3 regions of the Streptomyces sp. NPDC091281 genome follow, and region 2 is predicted to be linked to each of the others. Evidence: riboswitches for the same ligand, from Rfam matches in the RefSeq annotation. Region 2 holds a riboswitch; each other region holds the start of a gene.
The links. Region 2 has a riboswitch for S-adenosylmethionine ahead of ACIQPQ_RS04020 (aminotransferase class V-fold PLP-dependent enzyme). Riboswitches for the same ligand answer to the same signal wherever they lie in the genome.

Region 1: another riboswitch for S-adenosylmethionine. It lies ahead of thrC (threonine synthase); the one in region 2 lies ahead of ACIQPQ_RS04020 (aminotransferase class V-fold PLP-dependent enzyme).
Region 3: another riboswitch for S-adenosylmethionine. It lies ahead of ACIQPQ_RS15295 (amino acid ABC transporter permease); the one in region 2 lies ahead of ACIQPQ_RS04020 (aminotransferase class V-fold PLP-dependent enzyme).

The regions. Positions count from the first base shown of each region.
Region 1 is NZ_JBIVUY010000004.1:518,724-521,949, forward strand. It holds gene ACIQPQ_RS13880 (MoaD/ThiS family protein) at 1-247, opposite strand, end outside; gene thrC (threonine synthase) at 244-1,524, opposite strand; SAM riboswitch class I at 1,543-1,690, opposite strand; gene ACIQPQ_RS13890 (glucosyl-3-phosphoglycerate synthase) at 1,877-2,821, shown strand; gene ACIQPQ_RS13895 (trehalose-6-phosphate synthase) at 2,942-3,226, shown strand, end outside.
Region 2 is NZ_JBIVUY010000001.1:915,322-918,547, reverse strand. It holds gene ACIQPQ_RS04025 (Lrp/AsnC family transcriptional regulator) at 1-31, shown strand, start outside; gene ACIQPQ_RS04020 (aminotransferase class V-fold PLP-dependent enzyme) at 120-1,562, opposite strand; SAM riboswitch class IV at 1,752-1,868, opposite strand; gene trpD (anthranilate phosphoribosyltransferase) at 1,950-3,014, opposite strand; gene ACIQPQ_RS04010 (cytochrome bc complex cytochrome b subunit) at 3,183-3,226, opposite strand, start outside.
Region 3 is NZ_JBIVUY010000005.1:144,398-147,623, forward strand. It holds gene ACIQPQ_RS15290 (amino acid ABC transporter ATP-binding protein) at 65-1,003, opposite strand; gene ACIQPQ_RS15295 (amino acid ABC transporter permease) at 1,000-1,980, opposite strand; SAM riboswitch class IV at 2,361-2,470, opposite strand; gene ACIQPQ_RS15300 (glutathione S-transferase C-terminal domain-containing protein) at 2,537-3,226, opposite strand, start outside.

The sequences.
Region 1 (3,226 bases), on a different contig from region 2:
AGACGCCCGCGCCGTCCGGGGTGGCGGTCTCCAGGCCCTGCTCGAAGCGGACGTCGTCGTCGTTGACGTAGACGTTCACGAAGCGGCGCAGCTTGCCCTGGTCGTCCAGGACGCGGGCGGCGATGCCGGTGTGGTGCTTCTCCAGGTCGCCGATGACCTCGCCGAGGGTGGTGCCCTCCGCGCTGACTTCGGCCTGCCCGCCGGTGTAGGTGCGCAGGATGGTCGGGATACGGACGGTCACGCTCATGCGAGGCCAGCCTCTCGGAAGGAGTCCAGGTTCGGGCGGATGGTGGTGGTGAGGCCGGTGCCGGCCACCGCGTCGAGGGTCTTGAGCCCGTCGCCGGTGTTGAGGACCACGGTCGTCTTCGCCGGGTCGAGCAGACCGTTCTCGATCAGCTTGCGGGTGACGCCGACGGTGACGCCGCCCGCGGTCTCCGCGAAGATGCCCTCGGTCCGCGCCAGCAGCCTGATCGCGTCGACGACCTGCTCGTCGGTGACGTCCTCGACGGCCCCGCCGGTGCGGCGCGCGATGTCCAGGACGTAGGGCCCGTCCGCCGGGTTGCCGATGGCGAGGGACTTGGCGATGGTGTTCGGCTTCTGCGGGCGGACCACCTCGTGGCCCGCCTTGAAGGCGGTGGAGACCGGGGAGCAGCCCTCGGCCTGCGCGCCGAAGATCGCGTAGGGGCGGTCCTCGACGAGGCCGAGGCGGATCAGCTCCTGGAGCCCCTTGTCGATCTTGGTGAGCTGGGAGCCGGAGGCGATCGGCACGACGAGCTGGTCCGGCAGCTTCCAGCCGAGCTGTTCGCAGATCTCGTACGCCAGCGTCTTGGAGCCCTCGGCGTAGTAGGGCCGCAGGTTGACGTTGACGAAGCCCCAGCCCTCACCGGCCGGGTCGCCGATGAGTTCGGAGCAGAAGCGGTTGACGTCGTCGTAGTTGCCCTCGATGCCGACGAGTTCGCCGCCGTAGACGGCGGCCATGACGACCTTGCCCTGCTCCAGGTCGTGCGGGATGAACACGCAGGAGCGCAGGCCCGCGCGGGCCGCGGCGGCGCCGACGGCTCCGGCGAGGTTGCCGGTGGAGGAGCAGGAGAGGGTGGTGAACCCGAAGGCGCGGGCGGCCTCCAGCGCCTGCGCCACGACCCGGTCCTTGAAGGAGTGCGTGGGGTTGCCGGAGTCGTCCTTGACGTACAGGCCGCCGGTGACGCCGAGTTCGCGGGCGAGGTTGTCGGCCTGGACGAGGGGGGTCCAGCCGGGGTTCAGGTTGGGCTTGCCCGCCACGTCCGCGGGGACGGGCAGCAGCGGCGCGTAGCGCCAGATGTTCGCGGGGCCCGCCTCGATGCGCCTGCGCAGCTCCTCGGCCTCGTAGGAGGAGAAGTCGTAGGCGATCTCCAGCGGGCCGAAACATTCGGCGCAGGCGAAGACGGGGCCGAGGGGGACGCGGTGGCCGCATTCGCGGCAGGACAGCGCGGTGGCGGAACCGAGGTCGACGGGGGTGGTGGTGCGTTCAACTGTCTGCGCAGCCATGTGAGGCGAGGCCCTTTCTCCTCATCTTCCTCACGACGCGTTTCGCCGTGAGACGGATTTGGCACCTTCCCGAGCCGGGAGCCTCGCCACTGATGTGTGTGACGGGTCGGCTGGAGGGTTGCCGGGGCTTCATCGGGCCGTGTCCCTCTGCCCCTCTGGATGAGCGGTATGAAGTTGTGGGGGCGGGCGGCCTCGGCATGCGGGACATGCGATGGTCATCCGCGTTGTTCAAGACTGTAACCGAAGGCCAGGACAGTTGAGTGAGACGTCCGAACCGCGAGATGGATCTCACGGTCACTCCGTGTGTGCGGGGTGTGCCGGAAGTGATCACGACAGTGAGGAGCCGCCGACCGTGCTGGAAGAAGCTGAGCGCTGGCTGACCACCCGCTCCTGGTCCGTCGACGACCGCCCGCTGCACCGCGTCCTCGCCGCGAAGCGCGCCTCGGGCCAGACGGTGTCCGTGGTGCTGCCCGCGCTGAACGAGGAGGAGACGGTCGGCGACATCGTGGCCGTGATCCGGCACGACCTGATGCGCCAGGTCCCTCTGGTGGACGAGATCGTCGTGATCGACTCCGGGTCCACCGACCGCACCTCGGAGGTCGCGGCGGCGGCGGGCGCCCGGGTGGTGCACCGCGACACGATCCTGCCGCGCGTCCCGGCCGTGCCCGGCAAGGGCGAGGTGCTGTGGCGTTCCCTGCTGGTGACGGGCGGCGACATCGTCTGTTTCGTGGACGCCGACCTGAAGGAGTTCTCCTCCGACTTCGTCCTCGGGATCGTGGGCCCGCTGCTCACCGACCCGGACGTGGACCTCGTGAAGGCGATGTACGACCGCCCGCTGGGCGGCGCGGCCGGTCAGGGCGGCCGGGTGACGGAACTCATGGCCCGCCCGCTGCTGAACATGCACTGGCCGCAGCTGTCCGGTTTCGTGCAGCCGCTCGGCGGGGAGTACGCGGCCCGCCGCAGCCTGCTGGAGCAGCTTCCCTTCCCCGTCGGCTACGGCGTGGAGCTGGGCATGCTGGTGGACGCCCTGCACCTGGTGGGGCTGGACGCCCTCGCCCAGGTCGACGTGGGGGTGCGCAAGCACCGTCACCAGGACGGGCAGGCCCTCGGCCGGATGGCGGCGGCGATCTACCGCACGGCGCAGCTGCGGCTGGCCCGCGGGCATCTGATCCGCCCGGCGCTGACCCAGTTCGAGCGCGGCGCGGACGGCTTCGAGCCGCGCACGTACTCGGTGGACACGGAGGAGCGTCCGCCGATGGCGGAGATCGCCGAGTACGCCGCCCGCAAGGTGGCCTGAAACCGGCCCGCGGCCCCCGCGAGCAGGCCGTATACGCGGTCCGTATACGACCGGGCACCCCCCGTGGAAGGTCCGCTTCCGTACGTTTGAGCGTTTGGGGACCGGGCTAGGTTGAGGGCTATGGCTTCCACGCACGACGCCGCCGCCGGGGGTGCCCGTCAGGGCGCCCGGGTGCTGGTCGCGTCCAACCGCGGCCCGGTCTCCTACGAGGTGCGGGAGGACGGTGCGCTGCACGCCCGCAGGGGCGGCGGCGGGCTGGTCTCCGGTCTGTCCGCGATCGGGCCCGACGCGGACGCGCTGTGGGTGTGCTCGGCGCTCTCCGACGGCGACCGCGAGGCGGTCCGGCAGGGCGTCGGCGAGGACGGCGTGCGGATGCTGGACATCCCGGCCGACGTGCACGCCGAC
Region 2 (3,226 bases):
GGCCGCGTTCGCCATCGGGCTGGACTCGTAGGGCCCGGCCGCGACACACCGGAGGGGGGCGCGGTCGGCCGCGCCCCCCTCGGTCGTCGTCGCGGCGGCCGTCCGTCCGGCCCGCCGGATCAGCCGACGGCCGGCACGCAGCGGCCGTCCTCCGTGCGGTACCGCCACTTCGCGCCCTCGCGCACCAGTTCCCGCACCGCGGTCACGAAACGCTCGACGTGCTCGTCGGGGGTCCCGGCGCCGAAGCTCACCCGGATGGCGTTGAGGGACTTCTCGCCGGGCGCCGCCTCGGGCGCGCCGCACTCGCCCTGGGTGCCGGGGTCGCTGCCGAGCAGGGTGCGCACCAGCGGGTGGGCGCAGAACAGGCCGTCGCGGACGCCGATGCCGTACTCGGCGGAGAGCGCGGCGGCGAAGTGGGAGCTGTTCCAGCCCTCCACCACGAACGAGATCACGCCGACCCGGGGCGCGTCGTCGCCGAACAGCGACAGGACCCGCACCTCGGGCACCTCGGCGAGGCCCGCGCGGACCGTGGCGATCAGGTACTCCTCACGGGCGACGAGGGCGTCGAAACCGGCCTCGGTGAGCGCCTTGCAGGCGGCGGCGATGGAGTAGGCGCCGATGACGTTCGGGGAGCCCGCCTCGTGCCGGGCGGCGCTGTCGTGCCACTCCACGTCCACTCCCCCGTCGGTCCGGCGGGTGACCCGGCGGCTGGCGCCGCCGCCCGCGAGGTACGGGTCGGCCGCGCGCAGCCAGTCCGCGCGGCCCGCGAGGACCCCGGCGCCGAAGGGGGCGTACAGCTTGTGGCCGGAGAAGGCGACCCAGTCGACGTCGAGGTCCTGGACGGAGACCGGGTGGTGCGGGGCGAGCTGGGCGGCGTCCAGGACGATCCGGGCGCCGTGCGCGTGCGCGGCGGCGGCCAGCTCCCGCACCGGCCACAGCTCGCCGGTGACGTTGGAGGCGCCGGTGACGCAGACCAGGGCGGGGCCGTGCGGGTCGCGGGCGGCGAGGGCGCGCTCCAGGGTGGTGACGGCCTCGGCGGGGGTGCGCGGGGCGTCGAGGTAGGTGACGCGGGCGTCGCGCCAGGGCAGCAGCGAGGCGTGGTGCTCGGTCTCGAAGACGAAGACCTGGCAGTCGGCGGGCAGCGCGGCGGCGAGCAGGTTGAGGGAGTCGGTGGTGGAGCGGGTGAAGACGACCTGGTCGTCGGCGCGGCAGCCGAGGAAGTCGGCGACGGTGCGGCGGGCGTTCTCGAACAGGTCGGTGGAGAGCTGGGAGAGGTAGCCGGCCCCGCGGTGGACGCTGCCGTAGTAGGGGGCGTACGCGGCGACGTCGTCCCAGACCCGCTGGAGGGCGGGGGCGCTGGCCGCGTAGTCGAGGGCCGCGTAGGTGACCTCGCCGCCCGTCACCAGCGGGACGGTGACGTCCCGGCCGAGGACGGGCAGCGGGCCACAGGCGGCGGGGGCGTCGGCGGCGGGCACCTCGGCGGAGGAGGCGACGACGACGGAAGCGGTGGCGGAGGCGGCGGCGGGGGCGGTGCGGGCGGCGGCGGAGGTGGCAGCGGACATGGCGAACTCCCGTTCGTGGCAGGCGGTTTCACCGCGCGAGCGGGCATGGCTCAAGCGCGGGAGACACGTGAAGGCGTGCGGAAAAAGGGGGATGCGGAGGCGGGGCTCTGCGGCCCTATCGCATTCGCTTGCTCACGGGGTACTCCTCCGAGGACCAGGACCCCTGGTGCTCACTCCGAGGAGTAAAGGGGTCCGCGCTTGCCGCAGACCTCGCTGCCTACGGCCTGGTCTTCACCCGGGGCACCCCGCCACGGACGGAGGGTTGCCGGACAGTCGGCCGGGGCCTCATGACTGTCGCTCATGACCTGGTACAGCATCTTGCCACACGATCATGGGAACGCAAGACGCGGTCCGGATGGTGGACCGCGCCCCGCGTTCCCGCCGCGCTCAGGCGTGGGTGGCGGCCGCCCAGCGGGCCAGGGTCTGCTTCGCGGCCCCGGAGTCGATGGACTCGGCGGCCCGCGCCATCCCGTCCCGCAACTGCTCGGCGAGCGGCGCCCCGGTGGGGTCGAGGGCGACGAGGGCGGCGGCCGAGTTCAGCAGGACGGCGTCGCGCACCGGGCCCTGCTCCCCGTCCAGCAGCCGGCGGGCCACGCCCGCGTTGTGGGCCGCGTCGGCGCCGCGCAGCGCCTCCACGGGCACCAGGTCGAGGCCGACGTCGCGCGGGTCGAAGCTCTCCTCGGCGACCTTGCCGTCCCGCACCACCCACACCCGGGAGGTCGCGGTGGTCGTCAGCTCGTCGAGTCCGTCGTCGCCCCGGAACACCAGCGAGGAGTGGCCGCGTTCGGCGAAGACGCCCGCGACGATCGGCGCCATCCGCGGATCGGCCACCCCGACCGCCTGGGCCCGTACCCGGGCCGGGTTGGTCAGCGGACCGAGCACGTTGAACACCGTGCGGATGCCCAACTGGCCGCGGGCGGCGCCCGCGTGACGCAGCGCCGGGTGGAACCTGACGGCGAAGCAGAAGGTGATCCCGGCCTCCTCGGCGACCTCCGCGACCCGCTGCGGGGTCAGGTCGAGGCGCACGCCGAGCTGCTCCAGGACGTCGGAGGCGCCGGAGGCGGAGGACGCGGCCCGGTTGCCGTGCTTGACGACCTTGGCGCCGGTCCCGGCCACCACGATCGAGGACATCGTGGAGATGTTCACCGTCTTGGCGCCGTCGCCGCCGGTGCCGACGATGTCGACGGTCCGGCCGGGCACCTCGATCACGTTGGCGTGCGCGTACATCGCGCGGACCAGGCCGTTGATCTCCTCGACGGTCTCGCCCTTGGCGCGCAGCGCCACCACGAAGCCCGCGATCTGGGCGTCGGTGGCCTCGCCGCGCATGATGCGGTCCATCGCCCAGGCGGTCGCGTCGGCGCTCTGGTCCCGGCCGTACAGCAGGGCGTTCAGCACCTCGGGCCAGGAACGGTCCGCCGCGGTGTCGCCTCCTGCGGGGGTCACAGCGCTCATCAGCCGCTCCTGGGTCAGTGTCGTCCCGCCGTACGGGACCCGTGTCTCGACGGGGTCCACCCTATCCAGCCCCGGACAGGGCGAAGGGCCCCGTCCGGGGTGCGGACGGGGCCCTTCGCGCACTGCGTGGCGACGCAGCGGTGAACCGGTGATCAGGCGGTCAGGGGATCAGTGGTGGCCGTGGCCGCTGGTGATCTCCTTGTACTCCTCGA
Region 3 (3,226 bases), on a different contig from region 2:
GCCGCGGGGTGCGCGGCGCCGGGGGCGGGGGGCAGTGCCGGAGGGCGGTGGCGGGGTGGCGCGGTCAGAGGACCTTGCTGAGGAAGTCCCGGGTGCGTTCGTGGCGCGGGTTGTCCAGCACCTCGGCGGGCGGGCCCTGTTCGACGATCCTGCCGCCGTCGATGAAGACGACCCGGTCGGCGACCTCGCGGGCGAAGCCGACCTCGTGGGTGACGATGACGAGGGTGGTGCCGCTGGTGGCCAGGTCCTTGATGACGGCCAGGACCTCACCGACGAGTTCCGGGTCGAGTGCGGAGGTGGGCTCGTCGAAGAGGATCACGCCGGGACGCAGCGCCAACGCGCGGGCGATGGCCACGCGTTGCTGCTGGCCGCCTGACAACTGCCTTGGGTAGGCGGTGGACTTGTCGGCGAGGCCGACCCGGTCGAGGAGTTCGCGAGCCAGGGCCAGTGCCTCGGGTTTGGCGAGCCTGCCGGTGGCGACGGGCGCGGCGGCGACGTTGTCCAGCACGGTGAGGTGCGGGAAGAGGTTGAAGTTCTGGAAGACGAACCCGATGCGGCTGCGCTGGGCGAGGATGGCCCGCTCGCTCAGCTCGCGCAGCCGGTCGCCGTGGCGGCGTACGCCGATCAGCTCGCCGTTGACGCTGACGTAGCCGATCTCCGGCTTCTCCAGGTGGTTGATGACCCGCAGCAGGGTGGACTTGCCGGAGCCGGACGGGCCGAGGATGACGGTGACCTCGCCGGGCCGCACGGTCAGGTCGACGCCGTCCAGCACCCGGTGGGCGCCGTACCACTTGTGCACGTCGTGGACCTCCACGGCGGCGGGCGCGACCTCGGCACCTATGAGCGCGCCGGCGGCCTTCACCTCGCCCGAACCCGTACCCGTACCCGTGTCGGTGTCGGGGTCCGTGTCGGACTGCCCGGCGGCGTCGCCGGCGTCTGCCGGGTTCCTGACGGTGCCCGCGTCGTTCACGGTGCCCGCGTTCTTGACGGTCTCGGTGCTCATACGGCGGTCTCCCTGCGGATTCGGGCACGCAGGTCGGTCAGACCGGTGCGCAGCTTCTGCAACGGCGTCGGCGGGAGGGTGCGCGAGGCGCCCCGCGCGTAGTAGCGCTCGACGTAGAACTGGACGACGGAGACGAGGCTGGTGAGGATCAGGTACCAGACGGTGACCACCAGGAGCAGCGGCACGATGTCGCCGGGGTAGGTGGAGCCCATGGTCTGGGCGGTGCCGAACAGGTCGAGCAGGGACACGTAGAAGACCAGCGAGGTGGACTTGACGAGGCCGATCAGCTGGTTGACGTAGTTCGGGGTGATCGAGCGCAGGGCCTGCGGGAAGACGATCCGGCGGAACTGGTAGCCCTTGGGCAGGCCGAGCGCGGAGGACGCCTCGTGCTGGCCCTGGTCCACGGAGAGGATGCCGCCGCGGACCACTTCGGCCGCGTAGGCCGCCTCGTTGAGGCTGAGGCCGATGACGGCGATCGCCTTGTCGGTGGCGAGCCGGGACTCGTCGAAGGTGAAGAAGGCCGGTCCGAACGGCACGCCGATGCTCAACGTCTTGTACAGGGCGCTGAAGTTGTAGAGGAAGAGCAGCACCACGATGAGCGGGATGGAGCGCAGCGCCCAGACGTAGGTCCAGCTGACCGCGCGGAGCACGGGGCTGCGGGAGAGCCGGGCGAGGGCGAGCAGGATGCCGCCGAGGAGACCCAACACGGCACTGTAGGCGGTGACTTCGAGGGTGATCAGCAGACCGTCGAGGATGACCGGCCGCAGGAACCAGTAGCCGAAGCGGTCCCACTGGTAGAACGGGTTGGAGATCAGTCCGTGGATGAACTGGGCGACGAGGACGAGGACGACGGCGGTGGCGATCCAGCGTCCCGGGCGGCGCAGCGGCTGCACGCGCTGGGCGGTGAGCCGGGGCGGCGGCGGGGTGTCGGCGGGCGGTGCCTCGGCGAGGGTGACGGCGCCTGGGGGTTCGGTCATGAGGGGCTCCGGATGGAGTCGGGCATCCCGGACCACGGCGTACGTGGGTGACCGCGGCGGCGGGGCGGCGGGGACCGCTCCGCGCCGGGCGCGTGGGCACGGCGCACGGAGGCGTACGGAGAACCGGGATGGGGCGGGCAACGGCACACCGGTGGGCCGGTGTGCGTCAGGAACGCGGAAGCGGGGCGGTGTGAGGGGTCAGCCCCGACAGCGGGCACGGCCCGGTGCGGTACACAGTGCGCTGTTCACGCGGAGGAGGTCGACGGCGCGGTCGGCGACCAGGGGCTGCGCGTACGGGCGTACGCAGCCCGCGGAGCGGCGGGGCGCCGTCCTGGGAGCTGCGTACATGTCCGTCACCGTGTTTCTTCCGGCCCCTGGGGCCCTCGCGCTTACCGAAACGTCATCCGGTCCGGTCGTCACCTGGGGCACCCCACCGCCGAGCGAGGGTTGCCGGTCAGCAAGCCAGGGCTTGTCGCTGACGCTCATGACCGTTCTGGGGCGTAAGTAAGACAGTTGGCCGGATGAATGTCAACGCCGGTCCGAGGGGTGGAACGGGTCAGGGGCGTTCGACCTGCGGTGCCGTGTCCTGGGCGGGCTCGGTGTGGGCGGCCCAGTCCAGGATCTGGACGGCGGAGCCGGCTGCCTCCAGGCCCTGACAGCGGGCGTGGTGGCGGCGGGCCACGGCGTCGAGGTCGAGGTGGGTGCCGAAGGCGGGGTGGGCGGCCAGGCGGCGGGCGTAGTCCCACAGCGCGCGGTGGCCCGCGATCCGGCGGACGGCCTCGGCGTCCAGATGGTGGCGGTGGACGGTGTCGAGCTGGACGAGCGTCACCCACAACTCGACGTCGGCCGCCGTGATCTGATGGCTGATCAGGTGAGGCTGGGCGGCGAGTCCGCGTTCGAGGACGTCGAGGGTGGCGAGCAGGGTGTCCAGGGCGACGGCCCGCTCGGGCTCCCCGGCCGCGGCGGCCCCGGCCCGCTGGGCGGCCTCCTCGATGCCCTCGGCGCACATCCGCTCGACGGCCTCGATCTCGGACTCGGCGCCGCACGGGTGGAGGACGGCCCGGCCGCCGCCGAAGCGCCGGGCCAGGTCGCGGGCGATGTCGGGGCCGTGGGTGGAGACGATGCGGCCGGACCAGTCGTCGCTGAGGACGGGGCCGACGGCGGGGCCGGTGTAGCGGTGGGCGCTGGCGTCGTAGAGGGGCCGCAGGGCCGAGTGGCCGCCGTCGGGACAGTCGGGGACGGCGGG